4 regions of the Pseudomonas lyxosi genome follow, and region 1 is predicted to be linked to each of the others. Evidence: predicted binding sites of a transcription regulator. Region 1 holds the regulator's gene; each other region holds the start of a gene.
The links. The regulator FliA, encoded in region 1, starts transcription of late flagellar genes. The targets are predictions, from matches to a motif close to CTAAAGTTTNNNNNNNNNNNGCCGNTAA.
Positions count from the first base shown of each region.

Region 2: flgM (flagellar biosynthesis anti-sigma factor FlgM) is a predicted target of FliA. The motif match lies at 2,602-2,629, and genes of this name have one in related genera.
Region 3: ACMXYI_RS22760 (methyl-accepting chemotaxis protein) is a predicted target of FliA. The motif match lies at 1,565-1,592, and genes of this name have one in related genera.
Region 4: ACMXYI_RS12685 (flagellar protein MotY) is a predicted target of FliA. The motif match lies at 2,994-3,021, and genes of this name have one in related genera.

Region 1 covers NZ_CP180481.1:6,453,004-6,460,210, forward strand. Annotated here, with positions in the region: gene ACMXYI_RS29615 (protein-glutamate methylesterase/protein-glutamine glutaminase) at 1-776, opposite strand, end outside; gene ACMXYI_RS29620 (chemotaxis protein CheA) at 826-3,057, opposite strand; gene ACMXYI_RS29625 (protein phosphatase CheZ) at 3,072-3,860, opposite strand; gene ACMXYI_RS29630 (chemotaxis response regulator CheY) at 3,883-4,254, opposite strand; gene fliA (RNA polymerase sigma factor FliA) at 4,421-5,161, opposite strand; gene fleN (flagellar synthesis regulator FleN) at 5,158-5,988, opposite strand; gene flhF (flagellar biosynthesis protein FlhF) at 6,105-7,207, opposite strand, start outside.
Region 2 covers NZ_CP180481.1:3,054,105-3,061,311, reverse strand. Annotated here, with positions in the region: gene cheR (protein-glutamate O-methyltransferase CheR) at 1-676, opposite strand, end outside; gene ACMXYI_RS14055 (chemotaxis protein CheV) at 723-1,655, opposite strand; gene flgA (flagellar basal body P-ring formation chaperone FlgA) at 1,738-2,499, shown strand; gene flgM (flagellar biosynthesis anti-sigma factor FlgM) at 2,666-2,992, shown strand; gene ACMXYI_RS14040 (flagella synthesis protein FlgN) at 3,041-3,508, shown strand; gene ACMXYI_RS14035 (flagellar brake protein) at 3,601-4,347, shown strand; gene ACMXYI_RS14030 (MFS transporter) at 4,426-5,796, opposite strand; gene ACMXYI_RS14025 (glutamine synthetase family protein) at 5,867-7,108, opposite strand.
Region 3 covers NZ_CP180481.1:4,975,170-4,982,376, forward strand. Annotated here, with positions in the region: gene ACMXYI_RS22745 (MmcQ/YjbR family DNA-binding protein) at 1-185, shown strand, start outside; gene ACMXYI_RS22750 (DUF1294 domain-containing protein) at 182-598, opposite strand; gene ACMXYI_RS22755 (undecaprenyl-diphosphate phosphatase) at 595-1,425, opposite strand; gene ACMXYI_RS22760 (methyl-accepting chemotaxis protein) at 1,720-3,354, shown strand; gene pnuC (nicotinamide riboside transporter PnuC) at 3,596-4,159, shown strand; gene ACMXYI_RS22770 (AAA family ATPase) at 4,156-4,680, shown strand; gene ACMXYI_RS22775 (hypothetical protein) at 5,011-5,448, shown strand; gene ACMXYI_RS22780 (adhesin) at 5,450-6,022, shown strand; gene ACMXYI_RS22785 (heme utilization protein) at 6,074-7,207, shown strand, end outside.
Region 4 covers NZ_CP180481.1:2,750,905-2,758,111, reverse strand. Annotated here, with positions in the region: gene ACMXYI_RS12695 (hypothetical protein) at 1-502, shown strand, start outside; gene ACMXYI_RS12690 (argininosuccinate synthase) at 673-1,890, opposite strand; gene ACMXYI_RS12685 (flagellar protein MotY) at 2,020-2,928, opposite strand; gene pyrC (dihydroorotase) at 3,088-4,134, shown strand; gene rnt (ribonuclease T) at 4,131-4,808, shown strand; gene ACMXYI_RS12670 (peroxiredoxin) at 4,882-5,484, opposite strand; gene ACMXYI_RS12665 (bacterioferritin-associated ferredoxin) at 5,787-6,005, shown strand; gene bfr (bacterioferritin) at 6,204-6,677, shown strand; gene grxD (Grx4 family monothiol glutaredoxin) at 6,756-7,097, opposite strand; gene ACMXYI_RS12650 (molybdopterin oxidoreductase family protein) at 7,195-7,207, opposite strand, start outside.

The sequences.
Region 1 (7,207 bases):
GGACGCAGGATGTCGCCATCCTCGGCTTCCTTGACGCTGATGCGGCAGAGCTTGTCCAGACGCTCGGCGAAGGCCTTGGTAAAGGCAGCCGGCATGTGTTGGATCAATACGATCGGTGCGGGGAAGTTGGCCGGCAACTGGGTCAAAACCCGCTGCAAGGCAACCGGGCCACCAGTGGACGTACCGATGGCGACCAGTTTGTAGGCTTTACGTTTCGGCGCGGGCGACGACGAGGCTGGCGCGTGGGTACGCGCCGGAATCGGAGCCGGTGCCGGACGCGCAGGCGCGCTGCTGCCGTAGCTGCTGACGCTCGAAGGTACAGGCGTCGGAGCGGGTGCGGCGACAGGTGCCGGAGCGCTGTAGGTGTTGGCGCGACGGTTACTGCGCGAGATGCTGAGAATCTTCTCGCACAGCAGTTGCTTGACCTTCTCCGGGTTACGGGAGATGTCTTCGAAATTCTTCGGCAGGAAATCCACCGCGCCGGCGTCCAGCGCATCGAGGGTTACCCGAGCGCCTTCATGGGTCAGCGAGGAGAACATCAACACCGGCGTCGGGCAACGCTGCATGATGTGCCGCACCGCCGTGATGCCATCCATCATCGGCATCTCGTAGTCCATGGTGATCACGTCTGGCTTGAGGGCCAGCGCCTGATCAATCGCCTCTTTTCCGTTGGTCGCCGTGCCGACGACCTGGATATTCGGATCCGCTGAAAGAATTTCCGAGACGCGGCGGCGGAAAAACCCCGAATCGTCCACCACCAGGACTTTAACTGCCATAAACACTCCGTTAGACGGAGCGAGGCTCAGTCGCCCCGCCCCACCAGAATCAAATACGCCGTGCGGCGTAACGCTTGAGCATGCTCGGAACATCGAGAATCAGCGCAATGCGGCCGTCACCGGTGATGGTGGCGCCGGACATGCCTGGGGTTCCCTGGAGCATTTTGCCCAATGGCTTGATGACCACTTCTTCCTGGCCCACCAGTTGATCGACGACGAAGCCGATCCGCTGAGTGCCCACCGAAAGGATCACCACATGGCCTTCGCGCTGCTCTTCGTGAGCGGCGGAGCTGACCAGCCAGCGTTTGAGGTAGAACAATGGCAGCGCCTTGTCCCGCACGATCACCACTTCCTGGCCGTCCACCACGTTGGTGCGCGACAGGTCGAGGTGGAAGATCTCGTTGACGTTCACCAGCGGGAACGCAAACGCCTGGTTGCCCAGCATGACCATCAGCGTCGGCATGATCGCCAGGGTCAACGGGACCTTGATGACGATCTTCGAGCCCTTGCCCTTGGTCGAATAGATATTGATGGTGCCGTTGAGCTGGGCGATTTTGGTTTTCACCACGTCCATGCCCACGCCGCGTCCGGAGACATCGGAAATTTCGGTCTTGGTCGAGAAACCCGGCGCGAAGATCAGGTTGAAGCAATCGGATTCGCTGAGGCGATCCGCTGCATCCTTGTCCATCAAGCCTTTCTTCACGGCAATGCCGCGCAGAACATCGGCGTCCATGCCCTTGCCGTCATCGGAGATCGACAGCAGGATGTGGTCGCCTTCCTGCTCAGCGGACAGGATCACCTTGCCGCTGCGAGGCTTGCCCATCGCTTCACGTTCGGCCGGCTCTTCAATACCGTGGTCGACCGAGTTGCGCACCAAGTGGACCAGCGGGTCGGCCAGGGCCTCGACGAGGTTCTTGTCGAGGTCGGTTTCTTCGCCGACCAGTTCCAGGTTGATCTCTTTCTTGAGCTGGCGAGCCAGGTCGCGAACCAGACGCGGGAAACGTCCGAAGACCTTCTTGATCGGTTGCATCCGGGTCTTCATGACCGCGGTTTGCAGGTCGGCCGTGACCACGTCGAGGTTCGACACGGCCTTGGACATGGCTTCGTCGCCGCTGTTGAGGCCCAGACGGACCAAGCGGTTACGCACCAGTACCAACTCGCCGACCATGTTCATGATTTCGTCGAGACGCGCGGTATCGACCCGCACGGTGGTTTCGGCTTCGCTGGCCGGTTTTTCCGGTGGCGGCGCGGACGGGGCACGCGCCGGAGCCGGGGCAGCAGCAGCGGCAGGCTTCGGCGCTTCGGCTTTAGGCTCGGGCGCTTTGGCAACGGGTTTCGCAGCCGGTGCTGGCGCCTTGGCGACAGGAGCAGAAACCACTGCGCCAGTGCCAACCTCAGTGAACTTGCCTTTGCCGTGCAATTCGTCGAGCAGCGATTCGAACTCGTGATCGGAGATCAAATCGCCGCCGGCCGCTTTAGCGGTGGGCGCAGCCGGGGCCGGGACCGCAGCAATGGCCGATTCCAGCGCATCAACGGCAAAGTTGCCCTTGCCGTGCAACTGATCGAGCAGTGCTTCGAACTCGTCGTCGGTGATATCGGAGCTGTCGCCTGCCGCTTTCGGGGCAGCCGGTGCGGCTGGCGCCGGGGCCACCGCATCGACGGCGAACTGACCTTTACCGTGCAGTTGATCGAGCAACGACTCGAACTCGGCATCGGTGATTTCGTCGCTGGCTGCCGCATTGCTGCTCGGCGCTGGCACGGCTGCCGGGGCTTCTGCCTGAGCCTTGACGGCGTTCAGCGAGTCCAGCAGTTGTTCGAATTCGTTATCGGTGATGTCGCCTTCAGCCGCCGGTGTTTCGACCACTTCGGCAACTGGCGCGGCTTCTTCAGTTTGCGGCTCGGCCAGACGGGCCAGTGCCGCAAGCAATTCTGGCGTGGCAGCCGTGATCGGGCTGCGCTCACGGACTTCGGTAAACATGCCGTTCACCGCATCCAGCGCTTCGAGAACCACGTCCATCAGTTCCGAGTCGACGCGACGTTCACCCTTGCGAAGGATGTCGAACACGTTCTCGGCGATGTGACAGCACTCCACCAGCTCGTTGAGCTGGAGGAAGCCGGCGCCTCCTTTTACAGTGTGAAAACCGCGAAAAATTGCATTGAGCAAATCCGCATCATCAGGTCGGCTTTCAAGCTCGACCAGCTGTTCGGACAGTTGCTCTAGAATCTCGCCGGCCTCAACCAGGAAATCCTGAAGGATCTCTTCATCGGCGCCGAAGCTCATGTGTAGGGGTGCTCCTAGAATCCAAGGCTGGAAAGCAAATCGTCTACATCGTCCTGACCGGACACAACGTCTTCTCTTTTATCGGCATGAATCTGCGGACCTTCACCCTGAGAGAGATGTTTTTGCGGATCTTTTTCTGCCAGCATCGCTTCACGGTCATGTTCGATGCCCGCAAAGCGGTCCACCTGACTGGCCATAAGCACGAGCTTGAGCAGGTTGCTTTCAACTTCGGTGACCAATTGGGTCACACGCTTGATCACCTGACCGGTGAGGTCCTGGTAATCCTGAGCGAGCAGAATATCGTTGAGGTTGCTCGACACAACGCGATTGTCTTCGCTGCTGCGTGTCAGGAAACCGTCGACTCGCCGAGCCAGCTCGCGGAACTCTTCAGCCCCGACTTCGCGACGCATGAACCGTCCCCAATCGGTGCTCAAGGCCTGGGCTTCGTTGCTCAGGCCGTTGACCAGCGGCGTGGCGTTTTCCACCAGGTCCATGGTGCGGTTGGCAGCCGCCTCGGTCAGCTTGACCACATAACCCAGACGCTCGGTGGCATCCGTGATCTGCGAGACTTCCTCGGCTTGCGGCATGTTCGGGTCAATCTGGAAATTGACGATCGCGCTATGCAGCTCGCGAGTGAGCTTGCCCACTTCCTGATACAGGCCGCGGTCACGGGTCTGGTTGAGCTCATGGATCAGTTGCACGGCGTCGCCGAACCTGCCTTTTTCAAGGCTTTCGACCAGTTCGACAGCGTGTTTTTTCAGGGTCAACTCGAAATCGCCCTGTGAAGATTCGTAATGCTCCATAGCTCCCCCGTGGCGCAGTTTCTCAACCGATGCGTTCGAAAATCTTTTCGATTTTTTCTTTCAACGCCTGGGCCGTGAAGGGCTTGACCACATAGCCGTTAACACCGGCCTGGGCTGCCTCGATGATCTGCTCGCGCTTGGCTTCAGCGGTCACCATCAGCACCGGCAGGTGCTTGAGCTTTTCATCGGCACGCACGTGGCGCAGCAGATCGATACCGGTCATGCCAGGCATGTTCCAGTCTGTTACCAGAAAGTCGATGCTGCCGCTGTTGAGAACCGGAATGGCAGTAGTGCCATCATCGGCCTCGACCGTGTTGGTGAACCCAAGGTCACGCAACAGGTTTTTAATGATCCGCCGCATCGTTGAGAAGTCATCAACGATGAGGATTTTCATGTTCTTGTCCAATTCGACCTCCAAGCAGTCTTAAACGCGCCCAGCACCTGGACGCGCCATTTCAATCAATCCGGCAAAGCACTCAATGACTGTCTGGAGCACAACAGATCGCGACCGGTGCAGTTAATCCCACACCGGTCCCGCTCGCAGTGTCCCCACACTGCCTTCAGCGCGCTCGCCACTCCCCCAAACGCCCCCGCAAGCGGGCCGCGCACTGGCTGTGTAACTGGCTGACCCGAGATTCGCTGACCCCCAGGACCTCACCGATTTCCTTGAGATTCAACTCTTCGTCGTAGTACAGCGCCAACACCAGTCGCTCACGCTCCGGCAAATTGGCAATCGCGTCCGCCAGCGCCGCCTGGAAGCGTTCATCTTCCAGATCGCGTGACGGCTCGAGATGAGCACTCGCGCCATCCTCGTGCAGCCCTTCGTGTTCGCCGTCCTGCAACAGATCGTCGAAACTGAATAACCGGCTGCCCAGGGTGTCGTTCAAAATCCCGTAATAATCGTCGAGACTCAATTGGAGTTCGGCCGCAACTTCGTGATCTTTAGCGTCACGGCCGGTTTTAGCTTCAATCGAGCGAATTGCGTCGCTGACCATCCGGGTATTGCGGTGGACCGAACGTGGCGCCCAGTCCCCCTTGCGTACTTCATCGAGCATCGCGCCGCGGATTCGAATGCCCGCGTACGTCTCGAAACTCGCGCCTTTGCTGGCGTCGTATTTGGTCGACACTTCAAGCAGGCCGATCATCCCGGCCTGGATCAGATCTTCAACCTGGACACTGGCTGGCAGACGTGCCAGCAAGTGGTAGGCAATGCGTTTAACCAGTGGCGCGTAACGCTCGATCAGCTCGTACTGCGCGTCACGTGCCGACTTCTTGTAGAGGTTGTAGCCACTGGCTGTCATAGCACAGGTCCTGCGGTTTGTTGCACGAGGCGCTCGACGAAAAACTCCAGGTGCCCGCGCGGGTTGGCAGGCAGCGGCCAGGTATCGACCTTTTGTGCAATGGCCTTGAACGCCAGTGAGCACTTGGACCGCGGGAAGGCTTCGTAGACGGCGCGCTGCTTCTGCACAGCCTTGCGCACGCTTTCGTCGTAAGGCACCGCGCCGACGTATTGTAAGGCGACGTCCAGGAAGCGATCCGTGACCTTGGTCAACTTGGCGAACAGGTTGCGACCTTCCTGCGGGCTCTGGGCCATGTTGGCCAGGACGCGGAAGCGGTTCATGCCGTAATCGCGGTTCAGCAGTTTGATCAGTGCATAGGCATCTGTGATCGAGGTCGGTTCGTCGCAGACCACCAGCAACACTTCTTGCGCGGCGCGAACGAAACTGACTACCGAGTCACCAATGCCCGCAGCGGTGTCGATCACCAGTACGTCAAGGTTGTCGCCGATATCGCTGAACGCCTGGATCAGGCCGGCGTGTTGGGCCGGGCTCAAATGAACCATGCTCTGTGTGCCGGACGCGGCCGGGACGATGCGAATGCCGCCAGGGCCCTGCAACAGAACGTCGCGCAGCTCGCAGCGGCCTTCGATCACGTCGGCCAAAGTACGTTTGGGTGTCAGTCCCAGCAGGACGTCGACGTTCGCCAGCCCCAGATCGGCGTCCAACAGCATGACGCGTCGACCGAGCTCTGCTAGAGCCAGGGACAAGTTCACTGACACGTTAGTCTTCCCGACGCCACCTTTGCCGCCGGTCACCGCGATCACCTGTACGGGATGCATGCTGCCCATGAATTTTCTTTACCTTGTCTTACTTAGACGGAGGCCACATTACTGGCTGCGCGTTCACGAACTGAACAATGCATGGCAGACCATCGATGTAGGTACAAAAACTGTTCATTAATACCTCAGCCGACCTGCTTGGTCGGGCTGTGGTAAATATCAGCGAACATGTCAGCCATGGCTTCTTCGCTGGGTTCTTCTTGCATTTGCACGCTGACGGCGCGACTGACCAACTGATGACGACGCGGTAGATGCAAATCATCCGGAATCCGCGGGCCATCGGTCAGGTAGGCCACCGGCAATTCATGACTGATGGCCAGGCTCAACACCTCGCCCAGACTTGCCGTTTCATCCAGTTTAGTCAGGATGCAGCCAGCGAGCCCACAACGCTTGTAACTGTGATAAGCGGCCGTTAGAACCTGTTTCTGGCTGGTGGTTGCCAAAACCAGATAATTTTTCGATTTGATGCCACGACCGGCCAGGCTTTCGAGCTGCATGCGCAGTGCCGGATCGCTGGCCTGAAGGCCCGCGGTATCGATAAGCACCACGCGTTTGCGCAGCAAAGGCTCCAGCGCCTGCACCAGCGACTGGCCCGGATCGACATGCGTCACTGACACATTGAGGATCCGGCCCAACGTCTTGAGTTGCTCCTGAGCACCAATACGGTAGCTGTCCATGCTGACCAGCGCGATATTCTGCGCGCCGTACTTGAGCACGTAACGGGCCGCGAGCTTGGCCAGGGTGGTGGTCTTGCCCATGCCGGCAGGGCCGACCATGGCAATCACGCCGCCCTCTTCCAGAGGCTCGACTTCGGGTGTGACGATCATCCGCGCCAGGTGTGCCAACAACATGCGCCAGGCCTGACGAGGTTCTTCAATATCGGTAATCAGCGCCAGCAAATCGCGCGACAACGGGCCGGACAGACCGATGCGTTGCAGGCGACGCCAAAGATTGGCCTGGGCCGGACGGCTGCCTTGCAGCTGATTCCAGGCCAGGGAACCGAGTTGCACTTCCATCAGTTCGCGCAGGCTGTTGAGTTCGAAACGCATCGAGTCGAACGCCCGTGGGTCAACGCCACCGGAGGCAGGTGCCGCAGCCGGCGCAGGGCGACGGGGTTCGGTGTAGGTTGGCTCGATCAGCGGCTCGGCGGCGGTCAGTGGCAGGCCGGCGAACAATTGGCGATTGGTGGACTTATCGCTCTCACCATCGCTGCGCAGGCTCAGTTCGG
Region 2 (7,207 bases), 3.3 Mb from region 1:
CGGAGAAGTAGATCAGCACGTTGCGGCAGAATACGATGTCGAACTTGCCCAGCGCCGCGTAACTGTCCAGCAGGTTGAACGAGCGAAACTCCACCCGGCTCTTGATCGGTGCCTTGATTGCCCAGCGCCCCGGCCCTTTCGGGTCGAAGTAACGTTGAAGGCGCTCGGGCGACAGACCACGGCCGATGGCCAGGCTGTCGTACTCGCCGGTCTTGCAGTTGGTCAGCATGGTGCCGGACAGGTCGGTGGCAACGATCTGCACGCCCATCTTCAACTGGCCCATGTTCACGCGCTCGAACTCATCGATCGACATCGACAGCGAATACGGTTCCTGACCCGACGAACAGGCCGCCGACCAGATCCGCAGACGCTGGCCAGGGGCGGCCTTGATCGCTGCCGGCAGCACCTTGTTCTTCAAGACTTCAAACGGATAGGTGTCACGAAACCACAAGGTTTCGTTGGTGGTCATGGCATCCACCACCATCTCGCGCAAACCGCTGCGCGGCTGGGTCTGGATGCGCTGGACCAGCTCACCCAGGGACTTGATGCCTTGCTGTTCCATCAGTTTGTTGAGACGGCTCGAGACCAGGTACTGCTTGTTTTCACCGAGCAAAATGCCACAGGCTTTTTCCAGGAAGACCCGGAACTGTTCGAAATCCAAATTACCCGTAGACAAAGATGCCGCCTCTTAAATCGTATTAACCGTTAGGGGCAAAAGGCCCCTAGCTGATGTCTGCTGCTTTGATCCGGTTGACTACCCGGGATGCCAGGTCATCAGGACGGAATTTGGCAAGGAAGTCATCGGCACCGACCTTCTTGACCATCGCCTGATTGAATACACCCGACAACGAAGTATGCAGGATGATGTGAAGCTTTTGCATGCGAGGGTCGTTGCGGATCTCGGCCGTGAGGGTGTACCCGTCCATCTCCGGCATCTCGATGTCGGAAATCATCATCAGGAACTCTTCTTCCGGCTTCTTGCCCTCGTCGACCAGCTTGCGCAGGTAATCCAGCGCTTGCCGACCGTCGTTCAACGCCACCACTTCGACACCGACCGTCTGCAGGCAACGGGTCACCTGCTTGCGCGCCACCGACGAGTCATCGACCGTCAGTACTCGCAAAGAGAGCGCCTTGTGCTGGGTTTCGACATCCACCACGCCAACGGAAATCGCTTCCGGTGTCGGCGCGACTTCTGCCAGCACTTTCTCGACGTCGATGATTTCGACTAACTGATTGTCGACCCGAGTCACAGCCGTCAGGTAATGATCGCGTCCCGTGCCCTTGGGTGGCGGATGAATCTCCTCCCAGTTCATGTTGACGATGCGTTCCACCGACCGCACCAGGAAACCCTGGGTCTTGGTGTTGTACTCCGTGATGATCACGAAGGGATTGCTTTGATCTTTCAGCTCACCGGAACCGGTCGCCATGGCCAGATCAAGAATCGGAATGGTCGCCCCCCGAATATTTGCCACACCGCACACGACAGGACTGGATTTTGGCATCAGCGTCAGTTTGGGGCATTGCAGCACCTCCCGAACCTTGAACACGTTGATCCCATACAGCTGCTGGCCGTCGAGACGGAACAACAACAGCTCAAGGCGATTCTGCCCTACCAGTTGCGTGCGCTGGTTTACCGCATCCATTACACCAGCCATGCACAGACTCCTACACCAACGCTTAAGTGTGTTGCGACGCGCATTCATCACTAAACGGCACGGCGCTTGCTTTTTAACTCTTATGAACACAGAACCGACATTTTTCCGACGCCTGACATCAAACGCCCGCAAATTGCTTTGCGCGGTGTCGGCCGTCTGCCTGTTCAACGCTGGCAGCCCTGCCCTTGCTGACGCGGTTACCTTGCCTGACATGCTTATCGGCGTCACTCAGGGCTTTCTTGAATTCACCGTAGAAGACTATCTGGCCACCAGTCAAACGGAAGGCCGCTACGAGATCGAGGTCAAGCAGCTCGATCCGCGGCTGCGCATGCCCATGTGCGACAAGGAATTGACAGCGTCCCTGGAGAGCCCGGCGACGCCGCTGGGGCGGGTTACGGTCAAGGTGCGCTGCGAGGGCGCCTCGCCCTGGACGGTCTTCGTACCCGCTCAAGTGCGCCTGTTTCGCGACATTGTGACCACCACCCGCCCGCTGCGACGCGCCGGTATCGTCGAGCCCCAGGATGTGACCCTGCGCGAGCGTGACATCAGCCTGATCAGCCAGGGTTACCTGACTTCCGTCGACCAGGCGATCGGGCAGAAACTTACCCGACCAATGGTCGCCGACCAGGTCATGACCCTGGTGCACATGGAACAGGCAGAAGTCATCAGCAAAGGCGACCAAGTGGTGATTACCGCCCGCAGTGGAACGCTCAGCGTGCGCATGCCGGGTGAAGCGCTGTCCAACGGCGGCTTGCGCGAACAGATTCGGGTGAAAAACCTCAACTCCCAGCGGGTCATCAAGGCGCAAGTCATCGCGCCCGGTCAGGTTGAAGTGGCCATGTAGAACTCTCTGTTTGTGAAGAAGTGGCGCGCCACTCGACTGTTCCCTAGACTGTGCCCTATGCAGGGCAAGCGCTGACGCGCGCAAGCTCATTGATAATTGGGCCTAAAGTTTTTCCGGGTATGGCCGAAAACATGGCAAGCGTCCAAATACCCAGAGGTTTTTTGTCATGGTCATCGATTTCAGCCGTTTGAACAGTTCCTCGTCACTTACCGGTAGTACACGTACCAGCACCGCGAAGGAAACCGCCGAAGCCGGCAAACCCGCGCCGCTGAATACCCCGGCCGAACAGGCCAGTACCGTCAAAAGCGGGGAATCGGTACATCTCAGCAATGAGGCTCAACAGTTGCAGAAGGTCACTGACAAGCTGCGCGATCAGCCTGCCGTCGACAACGCCCGCGTGGCCGAGTTGAAAGCAGCGATTGCCGATGGCAGCTACAAAGTCGACAGCAACCGTGTAGCCAGCAAACTGCTCAACTTCGAAGCCCAGCGCTAGGCCAAGGCCTGCGCCAGGCTTTTGGACGCTTAAAACCCAAGGCCAGCCATGCACGACACTAATTTACTGCAACTGATCACCGACGATTTCGCTCCAGCACAGCACTTGCTGGAGTTACTGCAAACCGAGTCCCTCGCCTTGCACGGTCGCGACATGCCACTGCTCGAAGAGATTCTGGCGCAGAAACAGGCATTGATCATTTTGCTCGATCAGCATGGCCGCAAGCGCAGTGAAATCCTCGCCAGCCTCAACCTGCCGACCAATCGCAACGGCCTGGAGCAACTTGCCAGCCATTCGAGCATTGGCGATCAGCTGTTGGAGCAGAGCGATGTATTGACCGATCTCCTGGCTCAGTGCCAGGCGGCCAACGTCAAGAATGGCCAGTCGATCCTGGTACAACAGGCTGCGACGGCCAATCAGCTGAAAATCCTCAACGGCGGCGAGCCGCCAGCGCTCTACGATGCGCGCGGATCAACCTCCATGCTTGCGAAGCCACGCCCGCTCAGTCAGGCTTGAGCCTGCTGAAAAGCGCACACTATCAAGACGCGCAACATACTGGCAATATGCTGGCCAGCCGTAGTCATATTTTGTCTGGAGATTGATGAACCGTGTTCAATGCCTTAAGCGCGGAAGATGCTCCGCAGCCACCCAAGGTGCTCACCACGCCGTTGGAGATCTCCGGCAACCTGCGCCAGCTGCAAGACAGCCATGATCCGCTGATCATCACGTTCCATGAGCGCAGCCAGCGCTTCCAGAGTTATCTGGTGGACCTTGACCGTGACAGCAACATGATTGCCCTGGACGAAATGATTCCCCGCGATGGCGAACGCTTCCTGCTCGCCGGCGAACCGTTCAAGGTCGAAGGCTTTCATGACGGCGTGCGTATTGCCTGGGAAAGCAACGGCCCGTTGACCATCGACGAATCCGGTGGCGGTCGCTGCTACCGTGGCGCCCTGCCCGCCGAGGTGGTTTACCACCAGCGTCGTAATGCATTCCGCGCAGCATTGAAGCTGGCACAACTGGTCAACGTCGATCTGGGCGGTGAAAAGCTCAAGTCGCCGATCAGCGGCAAGCTATTGGACATCTCCGCCACCGGCTGCAAGTTGCGCTTCGAAGGCGACATCACGGGCAGCCTGCAACTGGGCCAGGTCTATGACCGGTTCGTCGCCGCCCTACCCTTTGGCAACATGACGGCACCGGTCGAATTGCGTTACCTGCACTTCGAAGAAAGGATCTCCATCACCTTCGCCGGCGTACGCTTTCACAACATGAGCGGGCTGGTGCAGCGGCAGGTCGAGCGGTTCGTCTATCAGCTTCAGCGCGAAGCGCGACGCTTCGACAAAGACGACATGTAATACAACGCTTCAATAGAAAACGGGCAGTCCCTTGCGGTGACTGCCCGTTTTTTTATGCGTTGTTTTTATGCGTCGGATTTAAGGTCTGGCCTCGGTAAAACTTTGTTCGCGACCCACGTCAGGGTCTTTGGGCGGCGGATCGGTTTCGGGCTCTGGTTCGGGTTCCGGGTCCGGCTCAGGGTTGATCGGGTTCTGCATCTGATCCTGAACCACCTGCTCATCGACCCGCGGGTCAAGGCAAGCCACCAACGGCGAACTCGACATACTGTCCGGCATGGCGACGTGATGCAGCGGTGCATCGTCGACCTGATGCAGGTTGGTCACCGCTTTCGGGCGGATCCGCCACACCAGCACCAACGCGAAGAAACTGAAGAAGGCATAGAGCATGTGGCTGCCGAACAGCTTCATCAGCACCCCGGCCACCAGCGGTCCGATACTGGCGCCGACACCGTAGGTCACCAACAGCATCGCTGTCAGGGACACCCGGCGATCACCCTCGACGTGGTCGTTGGAGAATGCCACCGCCAGCGGATACAGGCAGAACATCACCAGCGAACAGCAGAACCCGGTGATAAACAAAATCTCCAGCGGTACCTGCTGCATGATTGCCAGCGGCAACGCGGTAAGCGCCAGAACCAGCGCAAAACAACGGATCAACAGCGCCCGGTCATAACGGTCGGACAGCCAGCCCAACGGCCATTGCACCAGCAAGCCCGCAAAAATGCAGCTACCCATGAACAGACCGACCTGCTCCGTGGACAACCCCTGCTGTGAGGCATACAGCGGTGCCAGACCGTAGAACGAACCAATGATCAGCCCCGCCCCCAGCACCGTGCTCAACGACTGCGGCACGCGCTTGATGAAGAACCGCGGCTCCATCGGTGCCGGGTGCAACGGTGCCGGGTGAATCCGCCGGGTCAGGGCCACCGGCACCAGGCACAGCGCGAAGCACAAGGCGACCAGCATCAGCAGCTCAAGACCCAGGCCCGGGTGCATGACCAGAATCAACTGCCCCAGCACCAGCCCCAGGTACGAGGCGATCATGTAGCCGCTGAACACCGTTCCGCGCTGCGAGGCTTCGGCCTGCTCATTGAGCCAGCTTTCGATGACCATGTATTGGCACATCATGCCGAGGCCGACGATGACCCGCAGGAAGATCCAGGCAGGCAACCAGTCCACCAGGCCATGGCCCAGCACCGCCGCACCGACAATCCCGGCGCAGGCCGAATAGGCGCGAATATGCCCGACCCGGGCAATCAGCCGGTGGCCGATCTTGCCTCCCAGCACCAGGCCGCAATAGTTGGCTGCCATCAACGCACCGACCCACAGGCTGTCGACGTGATCGGCAGCCAGGCGCAAGGCCAGGTAAGTACTCAGCAGGCCAGAGCCGATCAACATCATCAGCGAGGCAAAATAAAGCGCTCGAAAGGGTTTCCAGATTTGGCGCATCGGCGTTCCGAGCGGCTCCTTGCAGTGAGAATCGGGCTACCCGAAAAGATAGCCCGAAGACGATGGATCGTCAGGCCTGGGCTGCCAGGACACGGCGCTCCCAGGGAGTAATTTCATCAAAGAAGCTGGTCAATTCCATGGTCTTCGAGGCGATGTAGCCTTCGATGAACTCCTTGCCAAACAGTTCCTTCGCCAATTGGCTACGTTTCAGACGCTCAAGAGCAGCATGCAAGGTACACGGCAACGAAAGATTGTCCGGCACTTCGAATTCACCCTGGATCGGTTCGCTCGGCTCCAGTTTGTGTTCAATGCCATACAACCCTGCGGCAAGGCTGGCCGCGATCGCCAGGTAAGGATTTGCATCAGCCCCCGGCAAGCGGTTCTCGACCCGACGAGCGGCGGGCGAACTCGCAGGAATACGCAAACCTGCCGCACGGTTGTCGTGGGACCAGCAGGCATTATTCGGCGACGCATACGGATGGCACAAGCGCTGATACGAGTTCACGTTCGGTGCGAATAACGCAGTGAAATCCGCCATGCCGGCCTGCTGACCCGCGATGAAATGACGGAAGGTCGCGGTCGGCTCACCGGCCTTGTCGCTGAACACGTTACGCCCGCTGCCGATCTCGATGATGCTCTGGTGAATATGCATCGAACTGCCCGGCGTGTGCGCCAGCGGCTTGGCCATGCAAACCACGGTCAGGCCATGCTTGAGCGCGACTTCTTTAAGTAAATGTTTGAACAGGAGTGTCTGGTCGGCCAGCAGCAGCGGATCGCCGTGCAGCAAGTTGATCTCAAACTGGCTGACGCCCATCTCGTGCATGAAGGTATCGCGCGGCAAGCCCAGGGCCGCCATGCATGCATAGACTTCACTGAAGAACGGCCGCAAACCATTATTGGAACTGACACTGAACGCCGAATGACCGTCCTCGCGACGACCGTCCAGGCCCAGCGGCGGCTGGAACGGTTGAGTCGGGTCGGTATTGGGTGCGAAGACAAAAAATTCCAGCTCGGTCGCCACCACCGGCGCCAGGCCGAGGGCCGCGTAACGCGCGATCACGGCTTTGAGTTGACCGCGGGTCGACAGAGACGAGCTTTCGCCGGTCAGCTCGTGCGCATCGCAAATGGCCAAGGCTCGCGGCTGCTGGCTCCACGGCAAGCGATGGATCTGTGCAGGGTCGGGCACCAGCGCCAAGTCGCCATCATCGCTGCCGTAAAAGCGCGCAGGCGGATATCCGCCCATGATGCATTGCAGCAGCACCCCCCGCGCCATCTGCAAACGCCGCCCCTCGAGAAAGCCTTCGGCGGTCATTACCTTGCCACGGGGTACGCCATTCAAATCCGGCGTGACACATTCAATCTCATCAATGCCCGTCAATCGCTCCGCGAGTGAACTATGGCCATCGGTTGT
Region 3 (7,207 bases), 1.5 Mb from region 1:
TGTTTCTCGGTCATTGCGACCGCCCGGGGATCCGCCCGGCGCCGTATCTGGCGCGGGCTCAGTGGATCATCATGGAAACGCCCTACCCGTTGGGCACTGAAGAGTTGCAAGGCTTGTTGCAGCGTTCCCATCAATTGGTGGTGAGCAAGTTGCCCAAGCGCACCCAGGTCGGGCTGCTGCTTTAAAACAGCGCGAACAGATGGGCGCCAAGAAATAGCTGGTCGATCCAGAACACCTGATGCATCAACACGATGATCCAGAACACCAACTGAAACGAGAGCTTGCGCGTCTTGTGACGGAACAACTGCTGCGCCAGCAAGGCACCCGGCCAGCCGCCGGCGAGTTCCACCGCATGCAGCACGTTCTCGGGTGTGCGCCAATGGTCGGCGCGAGCCTTGCGTTTGTCGCTCCAGTACAGCAAGAACGCCAGCAGGCTGACGCCCCCGTACGCAGCCAAGGGAATCACGGAAACACCGCGCAGCCACAACGACATTGAGCCGAACAGCGGCAGCGCGCACAGGACCGCGAACACCAGCAGTTTCAGCCGTGGTTGCTGGATCTCGCGTCCGGGGTTGTTGCGCGCGCTGGCGTCATTCATGGCTTGACCGCGGTCCAGTCGACCCAGCCGAACTGCCAGGTGGCCAGGATGACCAGGCCGAACGCGATGCGATACCAGGCAAACGCCGCATAGCTGTGGCTACCGATGAACACGAGCAAGGCTCTGACGGCAATCATCGCGAAGATGAACGCCGTGACGAAACCGATCGCGAACACCGGAAAATCAGACGGCACGAACAGGTCGCGATATTTGTACCCCGAGTACACCGCCGCGCCGACCATGGTCGGCATCGCCAGGAAGAAAGAAAACTCGGTGGCAGTCTTGCGCGACAAGCCGAACAGCAAACCGCCAATGATCGTCGAGCCGGAACGCGAGGTCCCGGGAATCATTGCCAGGCACTGGGCAAAGCCAACTTTCAGCGCGTCTTTCCAGGTGATTTCGTCGACGGTGTGGGCATGCACTTCATGCTGACGCTGCTCAGCCCACAGCATGACGATACCGCCCACGACCAACGCCGTGGCCACGGTGATCGGGTTGAACAGATACTCGTGGATCAGATCAGCGAAAATCACCCCCAATACCACGGCCGGCAGGAAGGCGATCAGCAGGTTCGCGGTAAAGCGTCGAGCGCTCGGCTGGGTCGGCAAACCGATGACCACGTCGAAAATCTTGCGGCGGAACTCCCACACCACCGCCAGGATCGCCCCCAACTGAATAATGATGTTGAAGGCCATGGCCCGCTCGCCACCGAAGTCGAGCAGGTCAGCCACAATGATCTGGTGCCCGGTACTGGATATCGGCAAAAACTCCGTCAGCCCTTCTACAACCCCAAGAATCAATGCCGAAAAGGCAGTCCAAAGATCCATCAATCCCCCAAGAAGCAATGCGCCACGGCATGCCCCGTTAATATTTTTCCAGAACGTTTACTGCGATCAGCCTAGCTGAAGTCCCGCGCACACAGGATCCAGACGGAACCATAAAAATTCCGTGAAAAATCAACTTGGATTCAGGTTTTTCCGTGCGGGGCCGAAATCCTATCAGACAAGTCTGATTAACGCTGCCGCGTTATTGGACTTGGGTCGGATATGACCGATCGGCAAAGTGTGATTGGATGCTGGCGATCATTTATTACAAGAAAAAGAAACCGGAGTGACAGCGTTATGAACAGCTTGCGCAATATGTCGATCAGCCGACGCTTGTGGCTCATCTTGATCGTGGCCGTCCTGATGCTAATGACGTTGGGCGTCTTGATGCTCAAGCAGATTCACGATGACCTGTACCACGCCAAGGCTCAGAAAACCCAGCATGTGGTGCAAACCGCCAGCGGTATTCTGACCTATTACCACGACCTCGAAACCGCCGGCACCCTCACCCGCGACGCTGCGCAGAAGCAGGCGCTGAGCGCCGTTCGCGGGCTGCGTTATGACCAGAACGACTACTTCTGGATCAATGACCTGACGCCGGTGATGATCATGCACCCGGCCAACCCGAAACTCGATGGCCAGAACCTCTCGGCGATCCGCGACCCGGACGGTTTTGCCCTGTTTAACGAAATGGTCGCCGTCGCCAAGTCCAAGGGGGCCGGCACCGTCGACTATCGCTGGCCGAAACCGGGCGCCAGCGCGCCGGTAGAAAAAACCTCCTACATCAAACTCTTCGAGCCTTGGGGCTGGGTGATCGGTTCGGGCGTGTATATCGATGACATGCAGGCCGAGTTCTATGGCCAGGTCTGGAAGGCCTCGTTCGTGGGGCTGGTGATCGCCCTGATCATGGCGCTGCTGGTCATCCTGATTGCCCGCAGCATCGTGCGTCCACTACAGGAAACCGTGAACGCCATGGCCAACATCGCCAGCGGCGAGAGCGATCTGACCCACAGCCTCGATTCCCATGGCCAGGATGAAGTCACGCAACTGGCACGCCACTTCAACGCCTTCACCGCCAAGCTGCGGCTGGTGATCAAAGAACTGCAAGTGTCCGCCAGTGCCCTGGGCCAGTCTTCCAGCGAACTGGGCAACGACGCCGCCCAGGCCCAGCAACGCAGCCAGCAACAGTCCCAGCAAATGGAACTGGTGGCTACGGCAATCAATGAAGTGACGTATGGCGTACACGACGTCGCGAAAAACGCCGAGCACGCCGCCAGCGAAATGCGCGATGCCGAGTCTCAGGCGCAACAAGGCCAGGTCAACATTGATGGCAGCCTGCAACAGATCGACAAGCTGTCGTCGACCATCGATCAGGCGGTGGAAGTGATTCGTACCCTGGCCGCCGAAAGCACGCAGATCGGCAGCGTTCTCGAAGTGATCCGTTCCATCGCCGAGCAAACCAACCTGCTGGCCCTCAACGCGGCCATCGAAGCCGCCCGGGCCGGCGAGCAAGGTCGCGGTTTTGCGGTGGTGGCCGATGAAGTGCGACTGCTGGCCCAGCGTACCCAGAAGTCCACGGCCGAGATCCAGTCGATGATCGAACGCCTGCAAAGCCACTCCGAAGCGGCGGTCAAAGTGATCGGCGACAGCAGCCGTGCATCGCAGTTGACCATCGAGCAGGCCGGCCTGGCCGGTGCAAGCCTGAATGCCATTGCCCAGGCGCTGCGCAACCTCAACGGGTTGAACGCCTCCATCGCCAGCGCAACCTTGCAACAGGCGCATGTGGTCGAGGACATCAACCAAAACGTCACCCAGGCGGCCGGCTTGTCCCACAGCACGGCGCTGGCGGCCGAACAGTCGAGCGTGGCCAGCGTTCACCTGAAGGAATTGAGTGAGCAATTGAACGGGCTGCTCAAGCAGTTCCGGGTGTAACCGCCTGCCCCTGTAGCAGCTGCCGAGCCTGCGAGGCTGCGTTCGGCTGCGAAGCAGTCGTCAATCCTGCCTGCAAGTTTTTTCTGACACACCGCGGTGTCTGATTTCACGACTGCTTCGCAGCCGAACGCAGCCTCGCAGGCTCGGCAGCTGCTACAAAAAGGACGGCGCACGCCGGTTCTACTTGGCAGCGCCTGCCGTTACAATCCGCCCCCTCTTCGACTTCCCCCAAGGAACCCCCATGTCCGGGCTTGAACTGTTTGCCGCTGCCCTCGGTGTCATTGCCGTCTGGTTGACCGTCAAACAGAACCCCTGGTGCTGGCCGATCGGTCTGGTCATGGTGCTGCTTTATAGCTGGATCTTTTTTGAGGTGAAGCTCTACTCGGACATGCTCCTGCAGGTGATCTACGCCGCATTGCAGCTCTATGGCTGGTGGCAGTGGACGCATGCGGGGGACGCGCGCCATGGTCGGCAGGTCAGCCTGCTCGACGGTAAATCGGTCGCTATCAGTCTGGTCATTGGAGCGGTCGGCAGTCTGTTGCTGGGCGCTGCAATGGCGAACTGGACCGATGCCGCACAACCCTGGCTCGATGCGGCACTCACTGGCTTCAGCCTGGTGGCGCAGTTATGGATGGCGCAAAAACGCGTTCAATGCTGGCCGCTGTGGTTCACCCTGGATGTGATCTTCGTCGGGCTGTTTATCTACAAAGACCTGTACCTGACCGCCGGGCTCTACGCGCTGTTCGCCCTGATTGCCGTGCAAGGCTGGCGGGAATGGCGGGCCGATCCGGCGTTGCGCACATGAAAGTTCTGGTACTCACAGGCCCCGAATCCAGCGGCAAGAGTTGGCTGGCAGCCGAGTTACAACAGCATTTCGGCGGGGTCCTGGTGGACGAATATGTACGCTGGTTCATCGAACAAAATCCACGAGACACCTGCCTGGCCGACATTCCGGAAATCGCCCGAGGACAGCTGAAATGGGAGGACGAGGCACGCGCCCGGCAGCCGCATTTGCTGATTCTCGACACTCACTTGCTGAGCAACATCCTCTGGAGCCAGACCTTGTTTGGCGCTTGCCCGACGTGGATCGAGCAAGCATTGCTGGCACGGCACTACGACCTGTATTTGCTGCTGAGCCCCGAAACAGTGGCCTGGCATGACGACGGGCAGCGTTGCCAACCGCAACTGGCAGAACGCCAGGCGTTTTTCCAGGCCAGCCGCCAATGGCTTGACCTGCACCGCCAGCCTTATCAGGTGCTGCAAGGTGATTGGCAACAGCGCAAGGATGCAGCATTCGAGGCTGTGATGCGTCTGGTCAGGGCCTGACAGCGGTACCGCGCCCTGCCGCAAATGTCCATTCCTGAAACACCATCCCCTGCGCAAACCCGCGAACTAAAGCGGCTCAAGCGCTCCAGCAAGAAAATGTTAAGCCACTGATACAACCTGCGTTCAGCGCCCTTAGCGAGCAATACCGCCAGCATAGACGGCGTTTTTGCGTGGCTTTGTCTCAGTGGCGTTACAAAACTTATTGACCACCTCGACAATTAAAGCCAACCCACTGTTTTTAAAAGAAAAGCGAAAACCGGCACACCTTCTGCTCTCTTCCTCGCAACGCTGATAAGGGCCAGCGTTCCACTTACAGAAGGAATTGCCGCCGTGGGGAAACTTGAAAACAACTTTTATAGCCTCCTGCTGATCGGATGCGCACTGGGCTCAAGTGTCTGCCTGCCTGTACAAGCTGACAACGGCATCATCATTATCAAACGTGATGTCCAACCACGCATGGCAACGCGTGCGCCGATTATTCCCGACCCTAGCCCCACGACCGCCAATGCCAACCCGTCCAAACAGATCATCAGTCAAACGAACGAATTGAGCGACGGCGACTTTGCCGGTGTCGCCAGTGGTGCAGGCATCTCCCGCCTGGTCACTCAAAACACCAACAACCTGGGCGGCAATATCAGCAATCAGACCCAGCTTTCCAACCTCCCCGCTGGACGTTCGGGAAATGCCGGCAACGGTATTGCCAACATGGTCAATTCAAGCGTCCAGCAAGGCCTGGGTGCTCTGAAAGTCATAACGGGAGACCGTTAAGATGAATCGTACGCTGCTGATTATCGCCATGTTTTGCAGTGCATCGACCTTTGCCCAATCTCCCGTCATCAACAACGCCGAAATCGACGGTTCGGGCACGCAGTACCAGGGCAACCTCGGGGTCAACCAGGCTGCCGGCGATCTACAGCAACAGGCTAACGCCCGGGCTATCGCCGTGGGCCATGGAGCCAGCGCGACCACACAGATTCGTCAACGGCTGCGTACGGTGGTCGACCCCAGGATCGATGCTCGATCCAGCATTCAAGGCGACTCCTTCAGCCACGGCAACGGCGTACTGGGCGTCAACCAGAGCGCGGGTGCCAGCAACCAGCAAGCCAATGCCCTGCGGATAAGCGTCAGCACACAGCCGCAAAGCATCGACGACAGCGTCCTCAGGCAACAGAACGTGACGCTGATCATCAACTCCGATCCAACTGACTCTGCACCAGGCTATCGCCAGGTCGCTACCAGCGATCAGGCCTTCACCGGTAGCCGTGGGGTGATCCAGTTGAATCAGAGCGCCGGGGTGGGAAACCGAACGGCCAATACCCTGAGCGTACGGGTCACGGATTGACCCAAACAGGTAGGTACAACACTTAACCTAAAATAAGTACGGAGAACCACCATGAAACCTTCGATGGCAATAAAACCTCTGGTTTTTGCAATCGCTGCGGTCTTGGCTGTTGCTGCACAAGCTGGACAGAACGATCGGCGTGGTCACCATAATGGTCATCACAACAATCACCACACTCCTCCTCCAACATGGATCCACACCGACGCGACCGCCAATGCGAACGACAGGCAGTCCAGTACCGGCAACCGCATCTACAACGAAGGGACTGAGAACTCAGCCGAGATGAGCAGCTCTGCCTCAGGCGCGAGCGGCAACGTCGGTGTCAACGTGGCAGCAGGCGCCGGCAACCAACAAGACAACGCGGCCGCCATCGCAAACGCTGGTTCCACCTCCACTCTCGATAACAGCTTCGTGTTCGGCAATGCCGACGCCAGCGCTCGAGTCACGCAATACAGCAACAACAACAAGGTCTGGAACTACGGCACCCAAAACTCTGCCGTGATGAGCGGATCGGCCGATGGCAGCAGCGGCAATATGGGGGTCAACATTGCTGGCGGCGACCTCAACCAACAGAAAAACACCATGGCAATTGCCAACTCCAATGCTCCATTGGGTAACGCATCAGCCACTGCCTCTGCCAATCAAGGCGGTCCTGGCCTGACAGTGAATAACAACGCTGATCGGACCTACCGCGTAGATACGATTACGGTTACCAAAACGGCCAGCGGTAGTTTCTCTAAAGATAAGTCGTTCGAGGTTAGCGGCAGTGAAAGCGCTTCGTCGAGCTGGGCCGCGGCCGGTGCCAAGAGCTCTGAATCCAGCGGTTCCCTTAGCGTTGATATAAGCGGTTCGAAGAGCAGCAATGCGAGCGGTTCCAACAGCAGTTCTGCGAGCGGTTCTAACAGCAGTTCTGCAAGCGGTACCAACAGCAGTACTGCAAGCGGTTCCAACAGCAGCAGTGCAAGCGGTTCTTCGAGTGCATCCTTGAACGCTTCCCTGGGCGCTACATTGGACGTGGATGCGGCGGCTTCCAGTTCCACTACCTTCAATAATGGCTTTGGCGATCGCACCCGCAGCAGGAGTTCCGAGGCATCGCTTAGCGCATCGCTTGACGCAACGCTTGACGTAGCGGTAAACAAATCGTTCGACAAATCGCGCGAATCCTCGTTCGACAGATCTCGCGAC
Region 4 (7,207 bases), 3.0 Mb from region 1:
CCTGATCAGTTTTCCTTTTTATTTGCTTTTTCTTTTCTTCGCCACACTCAACTTCAACTACCGGTCGCTGTACGCGCCATCCGATTTCGGCAAGGGAAAGCATTTTATAAAAGTGATGGACAACGCTGAACGCGGTCAGCGGCCCGATAACCTGAAGGACCCTCCCGTCCGGATAGGTATCCAGACGGGCCTCTCGGCTCTACAGCACGTTTGCCTGGCAGAGCCGCTAAAAAACCTGCACATCGTCGATGCGCAGTGGCTAAACAAAAAAATGGAATTCGGTGCATGGATTGAAAAAAACCGGCACCCACAGGGAAGCCCTGCACAAGTGATCGTATTTCTCACCTGTACCGATTCGGAGGCATTACTGAAGGAAAGCGCAAGCAAGCAATCAAAACAGGCAAAGAATCGCAGCGGACCAACGCTTTGCATTGCTTACAATTTGAACTCGCACGGTCTGACGATTCTTGATCACTCTTTTTACCTGACATGCAGCAGGTAACGCTTGAAGAGCATTCAGAGAGAGGAAACAGAAGGAAGGTATTACAGATACAAAAAGAGCGCTGATAACACGATGTCCGGCAGGAAAATTCCCCCCTATTCAAAATTGTGGCCTTGTCACCGACAAGGCCACAACTCTATTAACGTCGTTCCACTACGGCTTCAAAGATCTCAGAAAAGCTTCCGGCCTTTGTTCGCTGCAATACGCATGCGCAAGGCGTTAAGCTTGATGAAGCCCGCCGCGTCGGCCTGGTTGTAGGCGCCGCCATCTTCTTCGAAGGTCGCGATGTTGGCATCGAACAACGATTCGTCGGACTTGCGACCGGTGACGATCACATTGCCCTTGTACAGCTTCAGGCGCACAACGCCGTTCACGTGGGCCTGGGATGCATCGATCATCTGTTGCAGCATCAGACGCTCAGGGCTCCACCAGTAACCGGTGTAGATCAGGTTGGCGTATTTAGGCATCAGCTCGTCTTTGAGGTGAGCCACTTCGCGGTCGAGGGTGATCGATTCGATCGCACGGTGAGCGCGCAGCATGATGGTGCCGCCAGGGGTTTCGTAGCAGCCACGGGACTTCATGCCCACGTAACGGTTCTCGACGATGTCGAGACGGCCGATACCGTGTTCGCCGCCGATACGGTTCAGGGTCGCCAGCACGGTAGCCGGGGTCATTTCGACGCCGTCCAGTGCGACGATATCGCCGTTGCGGTAGGTCAGTTCCAGGTATTGCGCTTTATCTGGAGCCTTCTCCGGGGAGACGGTCCATTTCCACATGTCTTCTTCGTGCTCGGTCCAGGTGTCTTCCAGCACGCCGCCTTCATAGGAGATGTGCAGCAGGTTGGCATCCATCGAGTACGGGGACTTTTTCTTGCCGTGACGCTCGATCGGGATGTTGTGCTTTTCAGCATAATCCATCAGCTTTTCACGGGAGAGCAGGTCCCATTCGCGCCACGGAGCAATCACTTTCACGCCTGGCTTCAAGGCATAGGCGCCCAGTTCGAAACGAACCTGGTCGTTGCCCTTGCCGGTGGCGCCGTGGGAAATGGCGTCAGCACCGGTTTCGTTGGCGATTTCGATCAGGCGTTTGGCGATCAACGGACGAGCGATGGAAGTACCCAGCAGGTACTCGCCTTCGTAAACGGTGTTGGCGCGGAACATCGGGAAAACGAAATCGCGCACGAATTCTTCGCGCAAGTCGTCGATGTAGATCTCTTTCACGCCCATGGCCTGTGCCTTGGCGCGTGCAGGTTCGACCTCTTCGCCCTGACCCAGGTCAGCGGTGAAGGTCACGACTTCACAGTTATAAGTATCCTGCAGCCACTTGAGGATCACCGAAGTGTCCAGGCCGCCGGAATACGCCAGAACGACCTTGTTTACGTCCGCCATGCCATCACTCCACGGGGTTCTACGGAAAGCCGTCAAGTCTACCGCTCATGCAGGATAATTTACAGAGGCGCGACAGCTTATGACGACGAAGCGACAGATTATGTCGAGTGAGCGACGATAACAGCGGGTTCAGGAGGTCGACGCGGCGCTCGCCGATGCAGTGGCCTGAGGGGCCGGCGTTTCGGTGGGGGCAACACGCGCGAGGTGCACATTGACCCGACGGTTCTTCGCCCGGTTGGCGGAATTGGTATTGGGCGCCAGTGGATAACGCTCGCCGTGAAAGCGCACGGTGATCTGCGATTCCTGAATGCCGTTGGCCTTGAAGAACTCCATGACTGCCAGGGCCCGACGCCGCGACAGGTCACGGTTGGTCAGGCGGTTGCCGCTGTTGTCGGAGTGGCCATCGAGTTCGATGTGGTTGACCGTCGGGTCGGCCTTCATGAACTCCAGCATCACTTGTAATTGCGCCTTGGCCTGCGCGTCGAGATCGATGCCTTCGCCGGGGAAGCCGATCTGCGATTGTTTGACCTGCTCGAAATTCTTCGGCAGCAGCTTCGCCACGCAGCCCTGATAGTCGTTGAAGGCCTTGCTGAACTTGACTGGCAACAGACGCACTTCCGACACCCGGCCATCGCCCGAGTAATGTCGAACGACCGGACTGCGGCCATCCATCAGGCCACTGATCAAGCGGCCGGCCTGAACTTGCGAACTGTTGAACAACACATTGCCGCTGCCGATTCGCACAGAACCGAGGTTGATGTCGCCACGTCCCGGCTGCCAGGGTGCAGCCGCCGCCAGCAAGGTGGCCGAACCGCCGCCGATCATCGAGTTATAGGCCTTCAGACGAAACGTCGCTTGCTCGCCAGCGCGGCGCACGAACTCACCCGAACCAAAATCGGTGATCGGTTGACTCAGGCGGCACTCGAACTTGTCTCCTTCGACCATCCACTCGATGCTCTCCAGACGGGTCTGGAAAGTGAGCGCCATCGCTGGAAGGCTGGCAAACACGCTGAGCAAGGCTAAATAACGCTGGCGCACGGGAGGCTCCACTGGTTTCTACAACAAAAAGACCGACACACAGATGTTTACGGCATACCTGTTGGATATCGGAAGCTTCCAGCAAAACTTGATAGCGAGTGCCTGGAAGAGTCTTTTCCGGTAGCATTCCCCTCAGTTTGACCCGCCTGGAATCCCCCCATGTCCGACCGCCTGACCCTGCTGCGTCCCGACGACTGGCATATTCATCTTCGCGATGGTGCTGTGTTGCCCAATACAGTCGCGGATGTCGCGCGCACCTTTGGTCGCGCCATCATCATGCCCAACCTGGTACCTCCGGTGCGTAACACCGCTGAAGCCGACGGCTATCGCCAGCGGATTCTCGCTGCACGCCCGGCTGGCAGCCGCTTCGAACCGTTGATGGTGCTGTACCTGACCGACCGCACCCAGCCCGAAGAAATTCGCGAGGCCAAGGCCAGCGGTTTCATTCACGCCGCCAAGCTGTACCCGGCCGGCGCGACCACCAACTCGGACTCCGGTGTCACCAGCATCGACAAGATTTTCCCTGCACTCGAGGCCATGGCCGAAGTCGGGATGCCCTTGCTGGTTCACGGTGAAGTCACCCGTGGCGATGTCGACGTGTTCGATCGCGAAAAAATCTTCATCGATGAGCACATGCGTCGTGTCGTCGAGCGTTTCCCGACGCTCAAAGTGGTGTTCGAACACATCACCACCGCTGACGCCGTGCAGTTCGTCAACGAGGCTTCGGCCAATGTTGGCGCGACCATCACCGCGCATCACCTGCTGTACAACCGCAACCACATGCTGGTGGGCGGGATTCGGCCGCACTTCTATTGCCTGCCGATCCTCAAGCGCAACACCCATCAGGAAGCCCTGCTCGACGCCGCCACCAGCGGCAGCGACAAGTTCTTCCTCGGCACCGACTCGGCGCCCCATGCCCAGCACGCCAAAGAAGCCGCTTGCGGCTGTGCCGGTTGCTACACCGCTTATGCAGCGATCGAGATGTATGCCGAAGCCTTCGAACAGCGCAACGCGCTGGACAAGCTCGAAGCCTTCGCCAGCCTGAACGGCCCGCGTTTCTACGGCCTGCCGGTGAACACCGATCGCATTACCCTGGTCCGCGAAGAGTGGACCGCCCCAACCAGCCTGCCATTTGGCGAGCTGACCGTAATCCCGCTGCGCGCCGGTGAAAAACTGCGCTGGCGCCTGCTGGAGGAACACGCGTGAGTGAAGACCATTTCGACGACGAACAGGACGGTCAAGGCGGCGGAGGTGGTTCGCGCCACCCGATGGCTGAGCGCTTCCGTGGATACCTGCCAGTCGTTGTCGACGTTGAAACCGGTGGTTTCAACTCTGCCACTGACGCCTTGCTGGAAATTGCCGCAACTACCATCGGCATGGACGAAAAAGGGTTTGTGTACCCCGACCACACCTACTTCTTTCGCGTAGAGCCTTTTGAAGGCGCAAACATCGAAGCGGCTGCTCTGGAATTTACCGGGATCAAACTCGATCACCCGCTGCGCATGGCAGTGAGTGAAGAAACAGCGCTGACCGACATCTTCCGCGGCATCCGCAAGGCCCTGAAAGCCAACGGTTGCAAACGGGCGATCCTGGTCGGGCACAACAGCAGCTTCGATCTGGGTTTCCTCAACGCCGCCGTCGCGCGCCTGGACATGAAGCGCAACCCGTTTCATCCGTTCTCCAGTTTCGATACCGCGACCCTGGCCGGTCTGGCTTACGGCCAAACCGTACTGGCCAAGGCCTGTTCGGCAGCCGACATCGACTTCGACGGTCGTGAGGCCCACTCGGCTCGCTACGACACCGAGAAGACCGCCGAGCTGTTCTGCGGCATCGTCAATCGCTGGAAACAAATGGGCGGTTGGGAAGACTACAACGACTGATCCATCGTTGGATTTATCCCGCCCATAAAAAAACCGGCCTCAACGGCCGGTTTTTTTATGCCTCAAACGTGCCTTACAGCGCAGCAGCGTTCTCGGTCAGGTAAGCCGCGACGCCTTCGGTCGAAGCGGTCATGCCTTTGTCGCCTTTTTTCCAGTTGGCAGGGCAAACTTCGCCGTGCTCTTCGTGGAATTGCAGAGCGTCGACCAGACGGATCAGCTCTTCAATGTTACGGCCCAGCGGCAGGTCGTTGATGATCTGCGAACGGACAACGCCTTTGTCGTCGATCAGGAACGCGCCACGGAAAGCCACGCCGCCTTCGGACTCAACGTCGTAGGCCTTGGCGATTTCGTGCTTCAGGTCGGCAGCCATGGTGTAGCGAACTTCGCCGATGCCACCATTGTTGACCGGGGTGTTGCGCCAGGCGTTGTGGGTGAAGTGCGAGTCGATCGAAACGGCGATCACTTCAACGTTGCGTGCCTTGAAGTCAGACATGCGGTTGTCCAGAGCGATCAGCTCGGACGGGCAAACGAAGGTGAAGTCCAGTGGGTAGAAGAACACCAGGCCGTATTTGCCTTTGATGGCCGACGACAGGGTGAAGCTGTCTACGATTTCGCCATTGCCGAGTACGGCCGGTACGGTGAAGTCTGGGGCTTGTTTGCCTACGAGTACGCTCATTGGATATCTCCTGGTGTAAAAACGTGAAGTTCCGGGTTTGCGCCAGCCTGCCACCTTCAGGCGACAGCCCTGTGACACGAACCCGCTTCATAAGGACCGGCCATCATACACTGCGTTTTTGCCCTGTCCTTAACGGTTTTTTTGTCAGGGGAAATGCAGTCGATGGATTTTCCTCGTGATCGATGCCGAGAGGAAACCGTTCGTCAGCCCCGATCAAAGCTTTCAGAAACCACTTTGACAATCATTCTCGTTAACATTAAGATCCATCGCAATTGAGTCACAACCAGCGACGGTTTTCACTTATGTATGTTTGCCTCTGCACTGGCGTCACCGACGGTCAAATCCGCGAAGCGATCTATGAAGGTTGCTGCAGCTATAAGGAAGTCCGTCAGGCCACCGGCGTAGCCAGCCAATGCGGCAAATGTGCCTGCCTTGCCAAGGAAGTGGTCCGCGAAACCCTGACCAAATTGCAATCGGCCCAGGCCGCGATTCCGTACCCTGTAGAATTTACTGCCGCGTAAGTAACGTATTTCAAAGAACCGGACTTGATGTCCGGTTTTTTTATGTCTGAAAATCAATCGCTTACGCTCTAGACGCGGAACACAAACATTCTTATTCCGATTAATTTTCACTTAAGTTTCAATAACTTAGGTTTGACACTGTTAATTACGCAGCTCAAACTCAGCCTTATAGACAGCTACTTAGGGCAGGACCCCATCATGAAAGGCGACGTTACAGTCATCCAGCATCTCAACAAGATCCTTGCCAATGAACTGGTCGCGATCAATCAATACTTCCTGCATGCACGCATGTACGAAGATTGGGGCCTGAACAAGCTCGGCAAGCACGAATACCACGAATCCATCGACGAGATGAAGCACGCGGACAAGCTGATCAAGCGCATTCTGTTCCTTGAAGGCCTGCCGAACGTCCAGGACTTGGGCAAGCTGCAGATTGGCGAACACACCCAGGAAATGCTTGAGTGCGACCTGCGTATCGAAAAAACCGGCCATGCCGACCTTAAAGTCGCTATCGCTCATTGCGAAACCGTTGGCGACTTTGGTAGCCGTGAACTGCTTGAAGATATTCTTGAATCCGAAGAAGAACATATCGACTGGCTGGAAACCCAACTGGGTCTGATCGATAAAGTCGGTCTTGAGAACTATCTGCAATCGCAGATGGGTGAAGAGTAAGTTAGCGCCCACTAAATTCGAGACAATAAAAAGCCCCGCGCTCTTTTGAAGAGGCGGGGCTTTTTTAATGCCCGGGTTTCAGGCTTCGGTCTTGCCAGCAGCCGCTTTTTCAACAGCGGCTTTGATCGTGGCCTGCAACGAACCATCAGCAGACATTTCAGTCATGATGTCGCTACCGCCGACCAGCTCACCGCCAACCCACAGTTGCGGGAAGGTTGGCCAGTTGGCGTATTTTGGCAGGTTGGCGCGGATTTCCGGGTTCTGCAGGATGTCCACGTAAGCAAATTTTTCACCACACGCCATCACGGCCTGCGCGGCTTTCGCGGAGAAGCCACACTGCGGGGCATTCGGCGAGCCTTTCATGTAAAGCAGAATGGTGTTGTTAGCAATCTGCTCTTTAATCGTTTCGATGATATCCATGGAGCACCTCGGCTGAACTTTCCGACTCAGGGGTCGGCACGGTGGCGCATTGTAACGGAAACCCGAGCACCCTGCTCGGTCTCCCCGACAGACTTGATCAAGCCGCCGCC